2 regions of the Streptomyces sp. NPDC048659 genome follow, and region 1 is predicted to be linked to the other one. Evidence: riboswitches for the same ligand, from Rfam matches in the RefSeq annotation. Region 1 holds a riboswitch; the other holds the start of a gene.
The links. Region 1 has a riboswitch for S-adenosylmethionine ahead of AB0C99_RS21860 (aminotransferase class V-fold PLP-dependent enzyme). Riboswitches for the same ligand answer to the same signal wherever they lie in the genome.

Region 1 (10,186 bases):
CCGGCCCGCCCACGTCCCCCGCCAGGCGGCGCCGACCGCGGGCACCGCCCGGTCCGCCGCCGCGGCGATCTCGCGCAGCCGCTCCGGGCTCTGGCCGACGCCGAGGACCAGGCTGCGGGCGCCGGTCGCGGTGCGCACCTCGCCCTGCTGCCAGAGCTGCTGCGGGGCGCCCTCGGCGGGGCGGTCGCCGGTGACGTACCAGCGTCCGTCGCGCTCGGCGAGCCGGAGCACCCGCTCGCCGGTGGCGGGCGCGGAGTCGTAGCCCTCGATCCGGTAGCCGAGCTCGGCGCGGGCGGTGGCCGTGCCGCCGCCGGTGCGGTCGACACCGGTGACCCGGTAGCGCCAGCCGCTCAGCGGGAGCTCCCGGAGCCGGGCGAACTCGGTGCGGGCGGCCGGGGCGAGCGCGGGGTCGAGGGCCGCGAGGTAGGCGGCCTCGTCGCGGTCGGTCAGGGCCCGGGCGTGCCGGTCGAGCAGCCGCTGGATCTGTCCGGGCGCGGGGTCGGGGGGCGCCGGGGCGGTGCAGCCGGTCAGCACCAGCAGGGCCGCCGCCAGACACCCGGCCGCGCCGCGCGCCCCGCCGCCTCCCTGACCTGCCACACCCCGATCGTACGGGGCGGCGGCTCAGACCCGGGTGACGGTGACGTGGGACATCATGTTGACCGGGTCGTAGCGGACCCGGGCCCCGGGGTAGGGGGCGTGGATGACCTGCCCGTTCCCGGCGTAGATGGCCACGTGGCTGGCGTCGCTGCGGTAGGTGACGAGGTCGCCGGGCTGCGCCTGCGAGAGCGGGATCCGGCGGCCCGCGTACCGCTGGGCGGAGGAGGTGCGGGGCAGCGCGATCCCGGCCTTGCGGTACGACCAGACCATCAGGCCCGAGCAGTCGAAGGCGGAGGGGCCGGTGGCGCCCCAGACGTACGGCATCCCGACGGCGCTGCGCGCGGCGATCACCGCGGCGGCGGCCCGGGAGGGGCCGAGGTCGGCGAGCGGCGGGAGGTCGGTGTCGAGGGAGTCGCGGCCGGAGCGGGAGGCCCGCTCGTAGCCGGCGCGTTCGTCGTCGGAGAGCGAGGCGAGCACCCGGCGGGCCTCGGCCAGCTTCCCCTCGACGGTGCGCTTGTGCCGGGCCACCTCGGTCCGGCTGCGCTCCAGTTCGACGAGGGCGCGTCCGGCCTCGGTCCGCTGCTGGGCCAGCTTGCGCAGTTCGCCGCGGAGTTCGGCGAGCGCGGCGCCCTGGCGGGCGGTGACCCGGTCGAGCACGGTGGCGCGGTCGAGATAGCTCTCCGGGTCCGAGGAGAGCAGCAGGGCGAGGGCGGGGTCGATGCCGCCGGAGCGGTACTGCGCCCCGGCGACCGAACCGAGGGCGCCGCGCATCCGGTTGACACGCTCCTGGCCGCGGGCGAGGGAGTCCTGGGCGAGCGAGACGGTCCTGCGGAGCTGGTCGGCCTTCTCGTCGGCCTTGTTGTAGCCCTCGGTGGCCTGCTCGGCCTCCTGGTAGAGCCGGTCGACGGTGGCCCGGGTGGCCTCCGGTGCCCCGCCGCCGGGGTCGGCGTGCGCGGGGACGGCGCCGAGGGCCGCCGTGGCCGCGGTGGCCGCTGCTGCGGTGAGGACGGTGACCCTGGCGGGTCGTCGGTGGGACGCCACGGAACGGGCTCCGTTCGGCTCGACGGACTGGCGCCGCAGACAGTAGCCGGTGATCACCCCGGGTCCAACGAAGCCGCCGGGCACGCACAGTGACGCCCCGCCCGTGACCACAGGTCACCGGCGGGGCGTCACGTCAGCCCGGGATTCGGCGAACCACCCGTTCGGAGGGCGTGTGCCGTGTGTCGGACCGGTCGGAACCGTCAGGTCCGCGGGGTCCGTCGGAGCGTCAGAACCGTCAGATCCGTCAGATCCGGACGCCGAACTGGAAGGTGCCCATGTAGTCCATCGACTCGTAGCGGACGTAGGCGCCCGGCTTCGGGGCGTGCAGGATGGTGTTGTTGCCCGCGTACAGGCCCACGTGCGACAGGCCGTTGAAGAAGACCAGGTCGCCCGGCTTGAGCTGGCTGCGGCCGATCTTCACGCCGTCGTTCTGCTGGGTGAAGGTGGTGCGGGTGAGCGAGACGTTGGCCTGGCGGTAGGCCCACTGGGTCAGACCGGAGCAGTCGAACGAGTTGGGGCCGGTGCCGCCGCGGGCGTACGGCTTGCCGATCTGGGTGGCGGCGGCGCTGAGGGCGGCGGCGCCGCGCTGCGAGGCGGGCACCTCGTTGCCGAGCTCGACGCGCTCGCCGGCGGCGCGGCTGGCGCGCTGCTCCTCCTGCTGGATCTTGGAGCGCTCGGCGGCGGTCAGCGTGTTGAGCAGCTTGCGGGCCTCGGCCAGCTTGGCCGTGGACTTGTTCTTCTTCTCGTTGAGCGTCTTGCGGACGTCCTCGAGGTCGGCCAGCTTGGTCGCGGCCTCGGTGCGCTGCTGGGCGAGCGTCCGCTGCTTGGCCTGGATCGACTGGAGCACGTCGGCCTGCTTGGCGCCGAGCTGGTCGATCGCGGACGCCTTGTCGAGGTAGGTGTCCGGGTCGGCGGAGAGGAAGAGCTGGAGCGCCGGGTCGATGCCGCCGGAGCGGTACTGGGCGCTGGCGACCGAACCGATCTGGCCGCGCAGGGTGTTGAGGTCCTGCTGGCCGCGGGCGACCTTGTCCTGGAGGGCGTCGATCTCCTTGTGGAGCTTGCCGCGGCGCTCCTCGGCCAGGTTGGCCTGCTCGGTGGCCTCCTCGGCCTCGTGGTAGAGCTTGTCGACCTTGGACTTGACCTCGTCGATCTTCGGCTTGGGGGCGGCGGAGGCGCCGCTCTGGGCGGAGATCGCGACGGCGAGGCCGGCGGTCGCGGTGAGCACGGTCACACGGGTGCGGCTCGGCTGCTTGGGACGACGGTGGGACGCCACGAAGGCGATCTCCTTCTTCCTTCAGCCGCCGACCGGGTGAGCGGCAGGCGGGCCCTTCGCCGCCACCCCGGATGGGTGATCAACCGCGCGAAGGTTCGAGCCCCGACCCTAGTGACCATCTTGTGATCAGTTCAAATCCCGATGGGCAAAATCTCGCTCGCGCGACAAACTATTCACACCCATCACACGGGCAGTAATGGTCACTTGACCCTGCGCGGACCACAAAAAGGACATCCGTCACAGAAGTTACGAGCCATCACGTGAGGCGCGAAAGCCGCTTCAGCAGCAAGGCGGACGCGACCGGGCGCGCACCGGACTTGGCGACCCCGTCGGCCACCTCGCGGTCGGTGGAGACCACCACCACCGGACGGCCCGGCGGCTCGGCCCGCACCAGCTGACGGATCAACTCGTCGGCCGTGACACCCGGCTTGGAGAACAGCACCCGCACCCCGCGCGGCGGCGCGAGCAGCACCGGGGCGGCCAGCTCGGCCCCGTCGAAGACACAGGTGATCTCGGCGCCCGAGCGGGCCGCGAGGGCGGACAGGCCGCCGAGCAGCCGCAGCCGCTGCTTCTCCAGCGGCATCGTCGGATAGCCGGTCTTGGTGACGTTGTAGCCGTCCACCACCAGATGCGCCTGGGGCAGTTCGAGGAGCTGGTCCAGGAGCGCGGGATCGGTCTCGGAGAGCGCGCGGGCGGCGATGTCCTTCGGCGACATCCGGCCCGGCTCCACCGCGTCCACGGTGTCGGCGGGGTGCATCGAGACCGGGGGCAGGGCCAGTTCGCGGCGCAGCCCCTGGGCCGCGTCCAGCACGGTGTCCAGCAGCAGCCGCAGCCGCATGTCCTCCACCGAGCGCCCCTCGCGGGCGGCCCGGCGGCTGGTCTCCAGCGCCGCCTCGACCTCGCCGAGCCGGGCCTTGAGGCGCCGGCTCTCGCTCTCGGCGGCGGAGACCTGCGCGGCGGCCTCGGCGCGGGCCGTGTCGATCTCGGCCTGGACCCGGCGCAGCGCCGCCTCGCCGCGCTTGACGTCGCTCTGGGAGCTGCGCAGCTTGCGGTGAAGCGATTCGGCTTCCTTGCGGACGGTCTCCAGCTCGTGGCGCAGCTGCTCGGTCTCGGTCCGGGCGCGCTCGCGGGCCCCGGCGACCTCCTCGCGCAGCCGCTCCAGTTCGCGCCGCCCGGCCTCGTCGGCGCGCTCGGCGTCGGCGCGCTCGGCCTCCTCGCCGGCGGCGGCGACCAGCTTGCCCCAGCCGGCCGGGCGCAGCACATAGGCCGCGGCGGCCACGTCGACGGGGTCGGCCGCGGCGGGCGGGGAGCCGGCCTCGACGGCGCCGGCCAGCTCGGGCTGCGCCTCCTTGAAGCGCTCGCCGATCCGCTGCCGGAACAGCGGGTCGCTCTCCAGGGCCGCCGCCATCGCGTTCCCGGCGAACTTGGCGCGCCGGGAGGCGGTGAAGCGGGCGTACTGGCGCAGCGGTCCGGGCAGCTCGGCGACGGTCAGCCCGCCGAAGGCGTCGGCGACCAGCGCGACCACCTTGCGCCGTACGGGTTCGGGCAGCGGCCGGTCGAGCGCCTCGGCGGCGTCGGCAGCCCCGGCGGCTCCGGCGGCGTCGGCAGCCCCGTCCGGCGTGCCCGTCGGTTCCTCACCGTGCGCGGGCTGCTCCACGATCCGTCACCCCACTTCCCTGTCGTCCCTCGCGGGCCGCTTCTCAGGAAGCGGAACCCGGCCTGTCCACCAATTCGATCTGGTCCACCGCGTTGCACCAGCGGCAGCGGACCGACTCGATGGTCTCACTGACCACCTCGCGCTCCTCGACCTTGGGCTCTCCGGCGAGGTCCAGATGGACGTACTCGACGACCTTGGAGGACCGGGTGACGTCGAAACGGGTCAGATTTCCGCAGAGCGTGCAGCGCCAGCGGGTCTCCGGGGTCGGCAGGGGAACCGTCGTCATCGTGCCGCCTCTTTCTGGGCTTTCCCTGGATGTCCGGGGTTGTACGGGACCGCGGTGCGCCGTCGGACTGCGGAATCTGCCCGTTACCCTACGGCCTCCCGGGTACCCCGTGTCACGGCGAGGCACTCTGTCCAGTTCGGGCCCGGTACGCCATGATCTGTCCATGATCGACTGGCGGGGCGCGGCCCGCGGCGCGTGGCAGGGGACCCGGACCGGGCCGACCGTGACGTACGGCCTGATCGCGCTGTGCGTGGGGCTCTTCGCGCTCAGTCCGGTGTCGGGACTCAACCCGGGATACGGCACCGGCGACGGGCTGCTCGCGGCGCAGAGCGCGTACTTCGAGCGCTGGGGGGTGATCCCGGCCGAACTGACGAGCGGGCGGCCCGGCACCCTGCTCACCCCGCTGACCGCGCTCTTCGTGCACGGGAGCTGGCTGCACCTGCTGGGGAACATGCTGTTCCTGTACGTCTTCGGCGCGATGGCCGAGGAGCGGATGGGGCCGGCCGCGTTCGCCCTGTTCTATCTGGGCTGCGGCTATCTGGCGCTGGTGGGGTACGCGGTGGCGCACGCCGACAACGAGCAGACCCTGGTGGGGGCCTCGGGGGCGATCTCGGGGGTGCTCGGGGCCTTCCTCTACCTCTTCCCGCGCTCGCGGGTGACGAGCCTGTTCCCCTTCCTCTTCTTCCTGCCGCTGCGCTTCCCCGCCTGGATCGTGCTCGTCTTCTGGTTCGTGCTCCAGTGGCTGGCGGCCGGCTCGGTCGGGGCGGGGCCGGGGGTGGCGTACCTCGCACACGTCGTGGGCTTCGCCGCCGGCTTCCTCTACGCGTGGGCCCGGTACAGGGGTGGCGTTAAAGTGAAGCCACCAGCCGCGGCCACCGAGGGAGAAAGCCAGCCGTGATCACCGCGATCGTGCTCATCAAGACCAGCGTGGACCGCATTCCCGAGATCGCCGAGTCGATCGCCGCGATCGACTGCGTCAGCGAGGTCTTCTCGGTGACGGGGACCTACGACCTGATCGCCATGGTCCGGGTGCCGCGCCACGACGACCTGGCCGACGTCATCCCCGGGAAGATCAGCAAGATCCCGGGTGTCGAGGGCACCGACACCCACGTGGCCTTCCGCGCCTACTCCCAGCACGACCTGGACGCGGCGTTCGCCATCGGCCTGGAGTCCTGAGCCCGCGGCAGACACACGGGCACACACGGTGAAGCCGGCCTCTCCCCCGCGGGAGGCCGGCTTCACCCGTCTTCACTCGTACGGGGGATGGGAACTCAGCCGCGGTCGGGCACGCAGCGGCCGTCCTCGGTGCGGTACTTCCACTGGGCGCCCTCGCGCACCAGCTCCTTGACCGCGCCGACGAACCGCTCCACATGCTCGTCGGGCGTGCCCGCGCCGAAGCTGACCCGGATGGCGTTCAGAGAGCGCTCGCCGGGGGCGGCCTCCGGGGCGCCGCACTCGCCCGGGTCCTGCGGGTCGCTGCCGAGCAGGGTGCGCACCAGCGGGTGGGCGCAGAACAGGCCGTCGCGGACGCCGATGCCGTACTCGGCGGAGAGCGCGGCGGCGAAGTGGGAGCTGTTCCAGCCGTCGACGACGAAGGAGATGACGCCGACGCGCGGGGCGTCGTCGCCGAAGAGGGAGAGCACCCGTACCTCGGGCACCTCGGCCAGGCCCTCGCGGACGGTGGCGATCAGGTGCCGTTCGCGGGCGACGAGCTCGCCGAAGCCGGCCTCGGTGAGGGCCTTGCAGGCGGAGGCGATGGAGTAGACGCCGATGACGTTGGGCGAGCCCGCCTCGTGCCGGGCCGCGGTGGCGTGCCACTCCACGTCCACCCCGCCGTCGGCCCGGCGGGCCACCTTGCGGGAGGCGCCGCCGCCCGCGAGGTAGGGCTCGGCGTCGCGCAGCCAGTCGGCGCGGCCGGCGAGGACGCCGGAGCCGAACGGCGCGTACAGCTTGTGCCCGGAGAAGGCGACCCAGTCGACGTCCAGCTCCTGGACGGAGACGGGGTGGTGGGGGGCGAGCTGGGCGGCGTCGAGGACGATCCGGGCGCCGTGCGCGTGGGCGGCGGCGGCCAGCTCCCTCACCGGCCACAGCTCGCCGGTGACGTTGGAGGCGCCGGTGACGCAGACCAGGGCGGGGCCGTAGGGGTCGCGGCCGGCGAGGGCGCGCTCCAGGGTCTCGACGGCCTCGCGCGGGGTGCGCGGGGCGTTCAGGTAGGTCACCCGGGCGTCGCGCCAGGGCAGCAGCGAGGCGTGGTGCTCGGTCTCGAAGACGAAGACCTCGCAGCCGGCGGGGATCACCTGGGCGAGCAGGTTGAGCGAGTCGGTGGTGGAGCGGGTGAAGACGACCTGATCGTCGGCGCGGCAGTCGAGGAACTCGGCGACGGTGGCGCGGCTGTTCTCGAAGAGGTCGGTGGAGAGCTGGGAGAGGTAGCCGGCGCCGCGGTGGACGCTGCCGTAGTAGGGGGCGTACGCGGCGACGTCGTCCCACACGCGCTGGAGGGCCGGGGCGCTGGCGGCGTAGTCGAGCGCCGCGTAGGTGACCTCGCCGCCGGTGACGAGCGGGACGGTGACGTCCCGGCCGAGGACCGGCAGCGGGGCGGCGCAGCAGGGGTCGGCGGACTCGCCGGAGGCGGCGGGGGCGGAGACGGCGGCGTTCGGGCGTGCGGACATGACGGTATCTCCCGGCAGAAAAGGGGCGCGAAAAGGCGTGAAGGGGCCCGCAGGGCAGCGCGAGGAAGGGGGTGCCGCGTACGGGTGAGAGAGGTGGAGAAGAGGGCCGGAGGCCCTAACGCATTCGCTTGCTCACGAGACAACGCTCCCTAGAGGACCAAGGACCCCAGGGTTCTGCGCAGGGGTCCGCGCTTGCCGCAGGCTTCTGCACGTACGGCCTGGTCTTCACCCGGGGCACCCCGCCACGGACGGAGGGTTGCCGGACAGCGAGCCGGGGCTTTTTCGCTGTCACTCATGACCTGTCACAGAACCTATGCCAGTCGATCACGACGACGCAACCCCGTCCCGGCATTCGGAACGGGGTCGCGTGGTGGTGGCACGGGTCAGGCGTTGCTGACGGTGATCCAGCGCTCCAGGGCGCGCCGGGCGGCGCCGGAGTCGATGGACTCGGCCGCCCGGGCGATGCCGGCGGACAGCTGCTCCGCGAGGGTGCCGGTGCCGGGGGCGAGGGCGGTGAGCGCCGCCGCCGAGTTGAGCAGCACCGCGTCGCGGACCGGTCCCGTCTCGCCGGCCAGCAGGCGGCGGGCCACGTCGGCGTTGTACGAGGCGTCGGCGCCGCGCAGCGCCTCCACGGGGACGATGTCGATGCCCACGTCGCGCGGGTCGAAGGACTCCTCGCGGACGGCGCCGTCCCGGACGGTCCAGACCCGGGAGGTGGCCGTGGTGGTCAGCTCGTCCAGCCCGTCGTCGCCGCGGAAGACCAGCGCCGAGGAGCCGCGCTCGGCGAGCACCCCGGCGACGATCGGGGCCATCCGGGGGTCGGCCACGCCGGTCGCCTGGGCCCGCACCCGGGCCGGGTTGGTGAGCGGCCCGAGGAAGTTGAAGACCGTGCGGATGCCCAGCTCCTTGCGGGCCATCGCCACGTGCCGCAGCGCCGGGTGGAACTTCACGGCGAAGCAGAAGGTGATGCCCGCCTCCTCGGCGACCTCGGCCACCCGGCGCGGGGTGAGCTCCAGGTTGACGCCGAGCTTCTCCAGGACGTCGGAGGCGCCGCTGGCGCTGGAGGCGGCCCGGTTGCCGTGCTTGACGACCTTGGCGCCGGTGCCGGCCACCACGATCGCGGACATGGTGGAGATGTTGACGGTCTTGGCGCCGTCGCCGCCGGTGCCGACGATGTCCACGGACGGGCCGGGCACCTCGATGGTGTTGGCGTGCTCGTACATGGTGCGGACGAGACCGGTGATCTCGTCGACGGTCTCGCCCTTGGCGCGCAAGGCGACGACGAAGCCGGCGATCTGGGCGTCGGTGGCCTCGCCCCGCAGGATCCGGTCCATGGCCCAGGCGGTGTCCTCCGCGCTCTGGTCCCGGCCGTTCAGCAGCCCGTCCAGGACGGCGGGCCAGGAGCGGCCCGCCGAGTCGAGTCCTCCAGCGGGGGTCGCAGCGCTCATGGCAGCTCCTGGTGATCAGCGAAGTGGATGCCGCCCCACCCTATCGAGCCCCGGGCACGGCAAAGAGCCCCGTCCATCGAATGGACGGGGCTCTCGCCGTGGCGACCTACGTCAGGAGGTCAGTGGTGATCAGTGGTGGCCGTGGCCGCTCGTGATCTCCTTGTACTCCTCGGCGGTGGGCTTGGCGACCTGGTTGTCGCCGCCGTAGTAGCCCTTGTTGAGCTTGACCCGGAGCTTCTCCATGGCGCCGACCTTGCGCTCCACGCCGTTCTCGTCGACGGCCGGCGGCAGCTCCGCCGGCGCGTACTGCTCGTGCGCGGTGAGCTTGTGCAGCTCACCCTGGCTGAGCGGCTGGTGGACCTCGACGAACTCACCGTGCGGCAGGCGCTTGATGATGCCGGACTCGCGCCCGTGCAGCACCTTGTCCTTGTCCCGGCGCTGCAGGCCGAGGCAGATCCGCTTGGTGACGATGAACGCGATGACCGGTCCGAGGAAGAAGAAGATCCGGACGAACCAGGTGATCGAGTTGATCGACAGGTGGAAGTGCGTGGCCCAGAGGTCGTTGCCGCCACCGACGAGCATGATCATGTACGCGGTGATCCAGGCGACACCGAAGCCGGTGCGCGTCGGAGCGTTGCGCGGGCGCTGCGCAATGTGGTGCTCGCGCTTGTCGCCGGTGATCCAGGACTCGATGAACGGGTAGACCGCGATGGCGCCGAGCACCGCCGGGAAGATCGCCAGCGGGATCATCACGCCGAGGACCAGCGTGTGGCCCCACAGGTTGATCTCCCAGCCCGGCATGACACGGATCAGACCCTCGGCGAAGCCCATGTACCAGTCGGGCTGGGCGCCGGTGGACACCTGGTCCGGGCGGTACGGGCCGAGGGCCCAGATCGGGTTGATCGAGGCGATCGCCGCGATGACCGCGATGACGCCGAAGACCAGGAAGAAGAAGCCTCCGGCCTTCGCCATGTACACGGGCAGCAGCGGCATGCCCACGACGTTCTTGTTCGTGCGGCCGGGGCCCTCGAAGTGCGTGTGCTTGTGGACGAACACCAGGATGAGGTGCGCGACCACGAGGCCCAGCATGATGCCGGGCAGCAGCAGCACGTGCGCCGAGTAGAACCGGGCCACGAAGTCGCCGCCGGGGAACTCCCCGCCGAACAGGAACATCGACAGGTACGTGCCGACGACCGGCACGGACAGGATCGCGCC
Region 2 (10,186 bases), on a different contig from region 1:
TCTCTCCGGTTGCGGCTCCCTGGACTCCGAGTCCGGCGACGTCACCCTCAAGCTGGTCGCCGCCGACTACGACCTCGGCGGCGGCGACTCCACCCGGAAGTACTGGGACGGCCTCGTCGCGGCCTTCGAGGCGAAGAACCCGGGTGTGAAGGTCCAGGTGCAGATCGAGTCCTGGGACGACGTCGACCGCAAGGTCGCCGAGATGGTCAAGGCGGGCAAGGCGCCCGACATCGCGCAGATCGGCGCCTACGCCGACTACGCCGCCGCCGGGCAGCTCTACGCCGCCGACGAGCTCCTCTCCATCCGGGTCCAGGCCAACTTCCTGGCGCCGCTGGTCGCCGCCGGCGAGTACAAGCGCACCCAGTACGGCCTGCCCTTCGTCGCCTCCACCCGGCTGCTCTTCTTCAACGAGGACCTCTTCGCGAAGGCGGGGATCGACGCGCCCCCGACGACCTGGGACGAGCTCGCCGCCGCGGCCCGCAAGCTGGAGAAGAAGGGCGTCAAGTACCCCTTCGCGCTGCCGCTCGGGCCCGAGGAGGCGCAGGCCGAGACGATGATGTGGCTGCTCAGCGGCGGCGACGGCTACACCGACGCGACCGAGCACTACAAGATCGACTCGGACGCGAACGTCCGCACCTTCGAGTGGCTCCGCACCAACCTGGTCGTCCCCGGGCTCACCGGCCCGGTCGCCCCCGGCAAGCTCAACCGCAAGGCGGCGTTCACCGCCTTCGCGCGCGGCGAGGTCGGGATGCTCAACGGGCACCCGTCGCTGATGCAGCAGGCCGCGAAGAACGGCGTCAAGGTCGGCAAGGTCGCCCTCCCCGGCGTCTCCGGCAAGGCGCGGGCCACGATGGGCGTCGCCGACTGGATCATGGGCTTCAAGCAGAACGGGCACCGCAAGGAGATCGGCACCTTCCTCGACTTCGCCTTCAGCGACGAGAACGTCCTGAAGTTCGCGGGCGGCAACAACATGCTGCCGGCCACCACCACGGCCTCGGCCGGCATGGCGGCCGACCCCCAGTACGCCGACCTGCGCGACTTCATCCAGGCCCTGCCGGACTCCCAGCTCCCGCCGGTCGGCAAGACCTCGTGGGCCCAGGTCAGCGGCGTCATCAAGAAGGACATCGGCCAGGCGGTCGCCCCGGAGGCGAAGCCCTCGGAGGTCCTGGGCCGGATAGCCCGGCAGGCGTCGGCGGCGGAGAACGCGGAGTAGGGGGAGCGGGCGGAGCGGGCGGAGCGCGCGGGGTAGGCGGAGCGGGCCGGGCAGGCCGGGTACGCCGAGCGGGACGGCGAGCGGGCTAGGTTGGTCGGTATGACGAACGGACCGGCGGAGCCGATGGACCCCACGGAGGCCGCGGGCCCCACGGAGCCCACGGAGCCCACGGACTCGACGGACCCGGCGCCGGCGGACCCCACGAGCCCCACGGCCCCCCCGCCCGCGGCCCCCGCCGCCGCGCTCGGGGAGCGGGAGCGGGCCGTCCTGGCCATGGAGCGGCGCTCCTGGCCGGGTCCCGGTGCCAAGGAGCGGGCGGTGCGCGAGCGGCTCGGGCTCTCCGCCACCCGCTACTACCAGCTGCTCAACGCCCTCCTCGACGACCCGAGGGCGCTCGCCCACGACCCGGTGACGGTCAACCGGCTGCGCCGGGTGCGCGAAGAGCGCGCATCGCGCCGCTGACGGGAGGGCCCCGCGTGGGTAGGGTCGTGGACATGGTCAGCAGCCTTCCGCACCCGACCACCGCAGCCGGCCGCGACGGCCTCGCCGCCTTCCTCGCGCGGCCCGAGAAGGCCGTCGTCGCCCTGGACTTCGACGGGACGCTCGCCGAGATCGTCCCGGACCCCGAGCGGGCCCGCGCCCACCCCGGCGCCGTGCCCGCCCTGGCCGCCCTCGCGCCCCGGGTGGCGGCCGTCGCCGTGGTGACCGGCCGCCCGGCCGGCGTCGCGGTCCGCTACGGCGGCTTCGCGGGTGTCCCGGGCCTGGAGCACCTCGTGGTCCTCGGCCACTACGGCGCCGAGCGCTGGGACGCCGTCACCGGCACCGTGCACGCCGCCGCCCCGCACCCGGGCGTCGCCTCGGTCCGCGCCGAGCTCCCCGGCTTCCTGGACCGGATCGGGGCCTGGCCGGGCACCTGGATCGAGGAGAAGGGCCGGGCGGTCGCCGTGCACACCCGGCGCGCCGTCGACCCGCAGGGCGCCTTCGAGGCCCTGAGGGGCCCGCTGGGCGACCTGGCCACCCACCACGGCCTGGTCCTCGAACCGGGCCGGATGGTCCTGGAGCTCCGCCCGCCGGGCATGGACAAGGGCGTCGCCCTCGCCGACTACGTACGCGAACTGGGCGCCGGGTGCGTCCTGTACGCGGGCGACGACCTGGGCGACCTGCCCGCGTTCGCGGCGGTGGAGAAGCTCCGCTGGGACGGCGTCCCCGGCCTCCTCGTCTGCTCCTCCTCCGCCACCGAGTCCGTCCCGGAGCTCGCCGACCGCGCCGACCTCACGGTGCGGGGGCCGGCGGGGGTGGTGGGGCTGCTGGAGGGCCTGGGGTCAGCCCTCGCGCAGTGAGGCGAGCTGGGCCAGGAACCAGGCGCGCGGCGGCAGGGCCGTCGCCGCCGTCGCCAGGTGCTTGGTGCGTTCCGCGCGCTCCGGGGCGGGCATCGACAGGGCCTGGTGGAGGGCGTCGGCGGTGGCCGTCACGTCGTACGGGTTGACGGTGAGGGCGGCCTCGCGGAGCTCCTCGTAGGCGCCCGCCTCGCGGGACAGGACCAGGGCGCAGCCCTCGTCGGAGACGACCGGGATCTCCTTGGCGACCAGGTTCATGCCGTCGCGGACCGGGTTGACCAGGGCCACGTCGGCGAGCCGGTAGGCGGCGAGGGAGCGGGTGAAGTCGTCCTGGACGGAGACCAGGACGGGCTGCCAGTCGGGGGTGCCGTACTCCTCGTTGACCGCCTCGGCCAGCGCGGTCACCGAGGCGGTGTACGCGCGGTAGACCTCCAGGTCCTGGCGGGAGGGGTAGGCGGAGGCCAGGTGGACGACCCGGCCGCGCCACTCGGGGCGGGCGGCGAGGAGCTCGCGGTAGGCGAGCAGGCCGCGCGGGATGTTCTTGGAGAGCTCGGTGCGATCCACCCGGACGATCGTCTTCCGGCCGCCCGTCTCGGCGCGCAGCTCGGCCAGGCGCGCGTCGACCTCCGGGCGGTGCGCCAGCGCGCGCAGGTCGTCGGCGTCGACACCAAGCGGGTACGTGGCCACCCGGGGGGCCCGCGTCACGAACGGGTCGGCCAGGAAGGCGTCGGCCCAGGCGCGGGTGTGGAAGCCCAGCTCGTCCGCGCCCGACATGCCCGCCACGAGCTCGCGGTGGACGTCGTCCGGGAGCATCGCCAGATAGCCGGGCGCCGCCCACGGGGTGTGGGTGAAGTGGGCGATCCGCAGGTCGGGGCGGAGCGCGCGGAGCAGCCCGGGCACCAGCGCCAGGTGGTAGTCCTGGACGAGGACCGCCGCGCCGGGGTCCGCCGCCTGCGCGAGGGCCTCGGCGAAGGCCCGGTTGTACGCGCGGTAGGACGCCCAGCGGCGGCGGAAGTCCGCGTCGAAGACGGGCTCGCGCGGGATGTCGTACAGGTGGTGGTGGAGGAACCACAGCACCGAGTTCGCGATGCCGTTGTACGCGTCGGCGTACACCTCCGGGTCGATGTCGAGCATCCGCACACCCGGTTCGGCGACGCCCCGGCGGACGGCCTCGCGGTCGCCGTCGCCGAGGGCGGCGCACACCCACAGGCCGCCCTCCGAGGCGACGGCGCCGAGGCCCGCGACGAGCCCGCCGCCGCCGCGCCGGGTGTCCAGGGAGCCGTCGTCACGCACGGTGTACGAGACCGGGCCGCGGTTCGATGCCACGAGGACGGTAGCCATGGGGCGAACCTAGCCCGTCCGGTACACGCTCAAACGTGCGGATTCCGGACGGGCGGGCCGGTTCAGTGCTCCCTGCGGCCCCGTACCGCCGCCCGCGCGACCAGTCCGGTCGCCGCCAGCGCCAGGCCCAGCGCGCCCAGCAGCCACAGCCGCTCGCCGCTCGCGCCGGTCTCCGCCATCGTGCCGCCGTGCGCGCCGGGGTGCGGGGCGGGCGGGGTGTGGTGGGCGGGCGGGACGGGCTTCGAGGCGGTCGGCGTCGGGTGGGGGGACGCGTGGGTCGGGCTCGGGGTCGGGGTCGGGGTCGGGCGGCCCGGCGGGCGCTGGACCAGCGGGGCCGTCGCGCAGGCGGGGTCCGTGCTGGTGTCGTCGCAGTTGGAGCGCGGCGACTCCACGGCCACGCTGTTCGCGAGCTTCCCGTCGCCGCGCACCGGGTCGAAGACCTTCACCGAGTACGTGACGGTCGCCTTCTTCCCGGCCGGGACGGTGCCCCGGTACGTGATCTTCGGGGCGGTGTAGTCGACCGTGCCGAGGTCCGCCCGCACATCGCCCTGATAGGCGGCGTCGTCGAGGTTTCCGGTGAGATCGTCGCTGAAGCGCGCGTTCGGATAGTCGAGCTTGCTGATGTTCTCCGCCGTCACCGTGTACGTGACGGTGTCGCCCGGCTTCACCGTCTTCGGGCGCGCGGTCTTGGTGACCTTCAGGTCCGGCACCGGCACCGACAGGGCGAGCGCGGAGGGCACGTAGGTGTCGCCGCTGGTGGTGAAGGTGAGGTCGGCGGAGGTGGCGCCGGCAGGGATCGCGCCGGCGGGCAGCGCGAACGCCTCGGCGTCGATGCTCAGGTTGTTGACGAGCTTCGGGTTCACGGCCCCGTCGCTCGCGCTGACGAAGAAGTTCGTGGTGCTGCCGGTGTGCGGCTCGGTGACGTTGTGCCCGTCGACGAGGAAGCGGTCGCCGGGGGTGTTCCAGTCGCCCTCGTACGCGGTGACGCTGGCCCGCGCCTTTCCGGTCGAGCGGTAGAAGCCGTCGACGGTGACGGTGGTGGCCGGCGAGCTGGAGCGCTGGAGGACGTGGCCGCCGTAGACATAGACGGCGCGCCGGTCGGGCGCGTGCTTCGGGTCCGGGGCCGGGTACGCGTAGACCAGGGTCAGCGACCAGCCGGCCACGCAGCCGCGCCCGCTGGGCGCCCAGATCCCGCCGACGGCGACCGGGGTGTCGCCGGCGGCGGCGGTGAACGCGGCGGTCACGTCCGCCTCGCCCGTGTAGTAGTGCGGGCCGTGGGTGTCCGCCGGGTCGGTGACCACGTGCTCGGGTGTCACCGGGGTGCCGGTGGCGGTGCCCGTGCCGGTGCCGACCCGGATCCTCGGGACGGTCGTCGCCGGGTCGCCGGGGGAGCGGTCGACGTCGGCGCCGGAGATGTCGCAGCGGGCCAGCGCGGCGCCGCTCGGGCCCCGGTACGTGCCGTCGTTGCCGCCCCAGAAGAGGCGCGCGTACGCCACCTTCGCGCCCGGCGGGATCACCACGTGGCCCGTGCTGGAGCCGAAGCCGGCGCTCATGCCGGCCGTGTCGATCCGCTCCATGTCGAAGGTGTTGTTGTTGTCCGCGCCCTGCCCGGAGGCGGCGGTCGCGCAGCGCGCCGCCATGTCCGCGGGGGCCGTGGGGCAGCCGATGACGGTGTTGCCGATGGTGAGGAAGTCGCCGTAGAGGGATTCCTCGTACCGCTTGCCGAAGGGCTCGACGACGTCGGCGGCGGCCGGGGCCGCTCCCGCGAGGGAGAGCGGCCCGGCCAGCAGGCCGAGGACCGCCAGCAGAATTCCCGTTTCTTCTCTCAATCGCATGAAACGGGAATTTATGCAGAAATGATGACTATTCGGAGTTACGCCACGCGGCGCCGCGCGTACTCCGCGATCTCCGCCATCGGCGGGCGCTCCTCCGTGTCCACCGGGTACGTGTGCGGCTCGAAACCCCGCTCGCCGCGCTCGAACTGGGTCAGCCAGGGCCGCACCAGATGCCCCCGGGACAGCCGGAGCTGCGCCGTCCGGTAGATCGCCGCCGCCATCCGGCCCAGCGCCCGCCCGTCCTGGTGCCGGTGCTTGCGCACCCCCACGTCCACCTGCGCGAGGGCGTCCAGGCCCACCGTGTGCAGGGCGTCGACCAGCAGGCCCAGCTCCACTCCGTAACCGACCGGGAAGGGCAGCCGCTCAAGCAGCGAGCGGCGGGCCGCGTACTCGCCGCCCAGCGGCTGGACGAAGCCGGCCAGCTGCGGCCAGTGCAGATTGAGCAGCGGGCGCGCCACCAGCTCCGTCACCCGGCCGCCCTGACCAGGGGTGTCGCCGAGCGGGCGGTCGTACATCGCCTTCACGAAGTCCACGTCCGGGTCGGTGAGAAGAGGGCCGACGATGCCGGTGACGAAGTCCGCCGAGAAGTCCCTGAGGTCCGCGTCCACGAAGCAGACCACATCCCCCGTCGTCACCATCAGTGACCGCCACAGGACCTCGCCCTTGCCGGGCACCGCCGGTATCCGGGGCAGGATCGCGTCGCGCGCCACCACCCGCGCGCCCGCCGCCGCGGCGACCTCCGCCGTGCGGTCCGTGGAGCCCGAGTCGATCACCACGAGCTCGTCCACCAGCGGAACGGCCTCGGTCATCAGCTCGCGGCGGATCACCGAGACGATCGCGCCGACCGTCGCCTCCTCGTTCAGCGCGGGCAGCACCACGCTGACCTTCGTGCCGCGCTTGGCCGCCAGGACGCGCTCCAGCGGGCGGTCGGCAACGGACCAGGACCGCCGGGCCAGCCAGCGCTCCACCTCTTCCAGCAACGTGATCTCCATCTCGCGGATCGGACGACCGTCTCCACCTTCGCAGCCTTCGGTTACAGTCTTGAACAACGCGGATCCCCGATGCATGTCGGGGTGCCGACCGCGTCTCACAATCGAATACCGCTCATCCAGAGGGGCAGAGGGAAACGGCCCGTTGAAGCCCCGGCAACCCTCCAGTCGGTTACTCGTCCTCCAGCGAGGCCACCGACTAGGGAAGGTGCCAAATCCGTCTCATGACGAAAAATTCGTCATGGGAAAGATGAGGAGAAAGGGCCTCGCCTCCATGGCTGTACAGACCGCCGCACCCGGAACCACCGTCGACCTCGGTCCCGCTTCCGGACTCTCCTGCCGCGAATGCGGCGAATCCTTCCCGCTCGGCCCGATCTTCGCCTGCGAACTCTGTTTCGGCCCGCTCGAAGTCGCGTACGAGCTGCCCGCCGGCGACCCGGAGGAGCTGCGCAAGCGCATCGAGGCCGGACCCGCCAGCATCTGGCGCTACGCCCCGCTGCTGCCCGTCCCGGCCGACGTCGCCGAGAAGCCCAACCTGAACCCCGGCTGGACCCCGCTGGTCAAGGCCGACAACCTGGCCCGCGAGCTCGGCGTCGAGCCCGGAAAGCTCTTCGTCAAGGACGACTCGGGCAACCCGACCCACTCCTTCAAGGACCGGGTCGTCGCCCAGGCCATCGAGGCCGCCCGCGCCTTCGGCTTCACCACCCTCTCCTGCTCCTCCACCGGCAACCTGGCCGGCGCCGTCGGCGCCGCCGCCGCCCGCGCCGGCTTCCGCTCCTGCGTCTTCATCCCGCACGACCTGGAGCAGGGCAAGGTCGTCATGGCCGGCGTCTACGGCGGCGACCTCGTCGCCATCGAGGGCAACTACGACGACGTCAACCGCTTCTGCTCGGAGCTCATCGGCGACCCGCTGGGCGAGGGCTGGGGCTTCGTCAACGTCAACCTGCGCCCGTACTACGGCGAGGGCTCCAAGACGCTCGCGTACGAGATCTGCGAGCAGCTCGGCTGGGTCATCCCGGACCAGCTCGTCATCCCGATCGCCTCCGGCTCCCAGCTCACCAAGATCGACAAGGGGCTCCAGGAGCTCATCAAGCTGGGCCTGGTCGAGGACAAGCCGTACAAGATCTTCGGCGCCCAGGCCGAGGGCTGCTCCCCGGTCTCCGCCGCCTTCAAGGCCGGCCACGACGTGGTGCGCCCGCAGAAGCCGAACACCATCGCCAAGTCGCTCGCCATCGGCAACCCGGCCGACGGCCCGTACGTGCTCGACATCGCCCGCCGCACCGGCGGCGCCGTGGAGGACGTGAACGACGAGCAGGTCGTCGACGCCATCAAGCTCCTCGCCCGCACCGAGGGCATCTTCGCCGAGACGGCGGGCGGCGTGACCGTCGGCGTCACCCGGAAGCTGGTCGAGAACGGCCTCATCGACCCGGCGCTGACGACGGTGGTCCTCAACACCGGCGACGGGCTCAAGACCCTGGACGCCGTCGCCGACAGCTCTCAGGCGACCGCCACCATCCGCCCGAGCCTGGACGCGTTCCGCGACGCGGGCCTGGCCCACTGAAAGGTCCGTGAACCCATGGCAGTGAACGTCCGCATCCCCACCATCCTGCGCACCTACACCGGCGGCGAGTCCGAGGTGAAGGCCGAGGGCGCGACCCTCGCCGAGGTCATCGCGGACCTGGAGAAGAACCACGCGGGCATCGCCGCCCGCGTCCTGGACGACCAGGGCAAGCTGCGCCGCTTCGTCAACGTGTACGTGAACGACGACGACGTGCGCTTCGAGCAGGGCCTGGAGACCGCCACGCCGGACGGCGCCGGCGTCTCGATCATCCCGGCCGTCGCCGGCGGCTGAGCCCGGCGACCGGGTCCGGCCGGGCCCGGCCGAACCCGTACCCGTCTTTCCTGAATTGCCCCTTCCGCGCTAAGAAGCGGAAGGGGCAATTCTGCATGGTTGGAAGCGGTAGAGTTGGGGAAGTCCCCTCCGCTGCTCATGCCGACCGCATATGAGAATGCGCCCGCGCACGACAAGAAGCAGCCAAAGCGCCCGTGCCTTGTGTACCTTCTGCGCGCTTTGCCCGGCCCGACTTGACCCGGAATTCAAGGGATTCTCCCCAATTCCCCTTTCGGGGGTGCCCAGAATTCTCGTCGGATTGACCTGTTGCAGAGGGCAGTTGGGCAGATACATTCAGCGGCGGTCGACGCGTTCCGGCGCAGGGTCTGACCCGGGTCCGCGAAGTGCGGGTCCCGCGCAAGGGCCAGTAATAGGGGAGTTAGGCATGGCTCAGGGCACCGTCAAGTGGTTCAACGCGGAGAAGGGCTACGGCTTCATCGCGGTCGACGGTGGTGCGGATGTTTTCGTCCACTACAGCGCGATCCAGATGGACGGCTACCGCACCCTTGAAGAAGGGCAGCGGGTCGAGTTCGAGATCTCGCAGGGCCAGAAGGGTCCGCAGGCGGACATGGTCAAGCTCGCCACCGCCTGAGCGCGGCGCGATCGGCCACCGACGCACTTCCGTCGAGGGGCCCGTACCCGGGATCCGGGTACGGGCCCCTCGTCATGTCCGCCCACCGCGCCCGCGGTGCCCGCCGTGCCCGCCGCGTGCGCCCGGCTCGCGCGCCGGGCGTGTGCCGCGCGGTGTGACCGATCCTCGGTAGTCGCTTGCACTCGCATGGGGCGAGTGCTAATCATTGGCGTTAGCACTCTGAAGGTGAGAGTGCTTACGAGGATCGGGCAGACGAGGTCCGCGGCCAGGTGGGGCAAGGAACCGCCGGGTGCGCAGGCCGTCCGTCGCGGGCGTCGGCACGGTCCAGGAGCGTTATCCACCCCATGTCCGGGAGGACCACTTCACATGGCCAAGATCATCGCGTTCGACGAGGAGGCCCGGCGCGGTCTCGAGCGCGGCATGAACCAGCTCGCTGACGCCGTCAAGGTCACCCTCGGCCCCAAGGGCCGCAACGTCGTCCTCGAGAAGAAGTGGGGCGCCCCCACGATCACCAACGATGGTGTCTCCATCGCCAAGGAGATCGAGCTCGAGGACCCGTACGAGAAGATCGGCGCCGAGCTGGTCAAGGAAGTCGCCAAGAAGACGGACGACGTCGCCGGCGACGGTACGACCACCGCCACCGTCCTCGCCCAGGCGCTCGTCCGCGAGGGCCTGCGCAACGTGGCCGCCGGTGCCAACCCGATGGCCCTCAAGCGCGGCATCGAGAAGGCCGTCGAGGCCGTCTCCGGCGCCCTCCTCGAGCAGGCGAAGGATGTCGAGACCAAGGAGCAGATCGCTTCCACGGCCTCCATCTCCGCCGCCGACACCCAGATCGGCGAGCTCATCGCCGAGGCGATGGACAAGGTCGGCAAGGAAGGCGTCATCACCGTCGAGGAGTCGCAGACCTTCGGGCTCGAGCTTGAGCTCACCGAGGGCATGCGCTTCGACAAGGGCTACATCTCGGCGTACTTCGCGACCGACATGGAGC

Region 2: linked by a shared signal. The riboswitch ahead of thrC (threonine synthase) and the one ahead of AB0C99_RS21860 (aminotransferase class V-fold PLP-dependent enzyme) in region 1 are both predicted to bind S-adenosylmethionine.

What each region holds. Positions count from the first base shown of each region.
Region 1 covers NZ_JBEZHM010000028.1:60,249-70,434, reverse strand. The annotation lists gene AB0C99_RS21895 (hypothetical protein) at 1-597, opposite strand, end outside; gene AB0C99_RS21890 (NlpC/P60 family protein) at 622-1,638, opposite strand; gene AB0C99_RS21885 (NlpC/P60 family protein) at 1,883-2,911, opposite strand; gene AB0C99_RS21880 (NYN domain-containing protein) at 3,168-4,568, opposite strand; gene AB0C99_RS21875 (hypothetical protein) at 4,612-4,854, opposite strand; gene AB0C99_RS21870 (rhomboid family intramembrane serine protease) at 5,018-5,752, shown strand; gene AB0C99_RS21865 (Lrp/AsnC ligand binding domain-containing protein) at 5,749-6,030, shown strand; gene AB0C99_RS21860 (aminotransferase class V-fold PLP-dependent enzyme) at 6,126-7,523, opposite strand; SAM riboswitch class IV at 7,707-7,823, opposite strand; gene trpD (anthranilate phosphoribosyltransferase) at 7,907-8,971, opposite strand; gene AB0C99_RS21850 (cytochrome bc complex cytochrome b subunit) at 9,101-10,186, opposite strand, start outside.
Region 2 covers NZ_JBEZHM010000053.1:5,547-15,732, reverse strand. The annotation lists gene AB0C99_RS30990 (extracellular solute-binding protein) at 1-1,213, shown strand, start outside; gene AB0C99_RS30985 (DUF3263 domain-containing protein) at 1,313-1,675, shown strand; gene otsB (trehalose-phosphatase) at 1,708-2,553, shown strand; gene AB0C99_RS30975 (trehalose-6-phosphate synthase) at 2,536-3,891, opposite strand; gene AB0C99_RS30970 (hypothetical protein) at 3,954-5,726, opposite strand; gene AB0C99_RS30965 (glucosyl-3-phosphoglycerate synthase) at 5,765-6,706, opposite strand; SAM riboswitch class I at 6,828-6,972, shown strand; gene thrC (threonine synthase) at 6,966-8,276, shown strand; gene AB0C99_RS30955 (MoaD/ThiS family protein) at 8,292-8,567, shown strand; gene AB0C99_RS30950 (cold-shock protein) at 8,992-9,198, shown strand; gene groL (chaperonin GroEL) at 9,565-10,186, shown strand, end outside.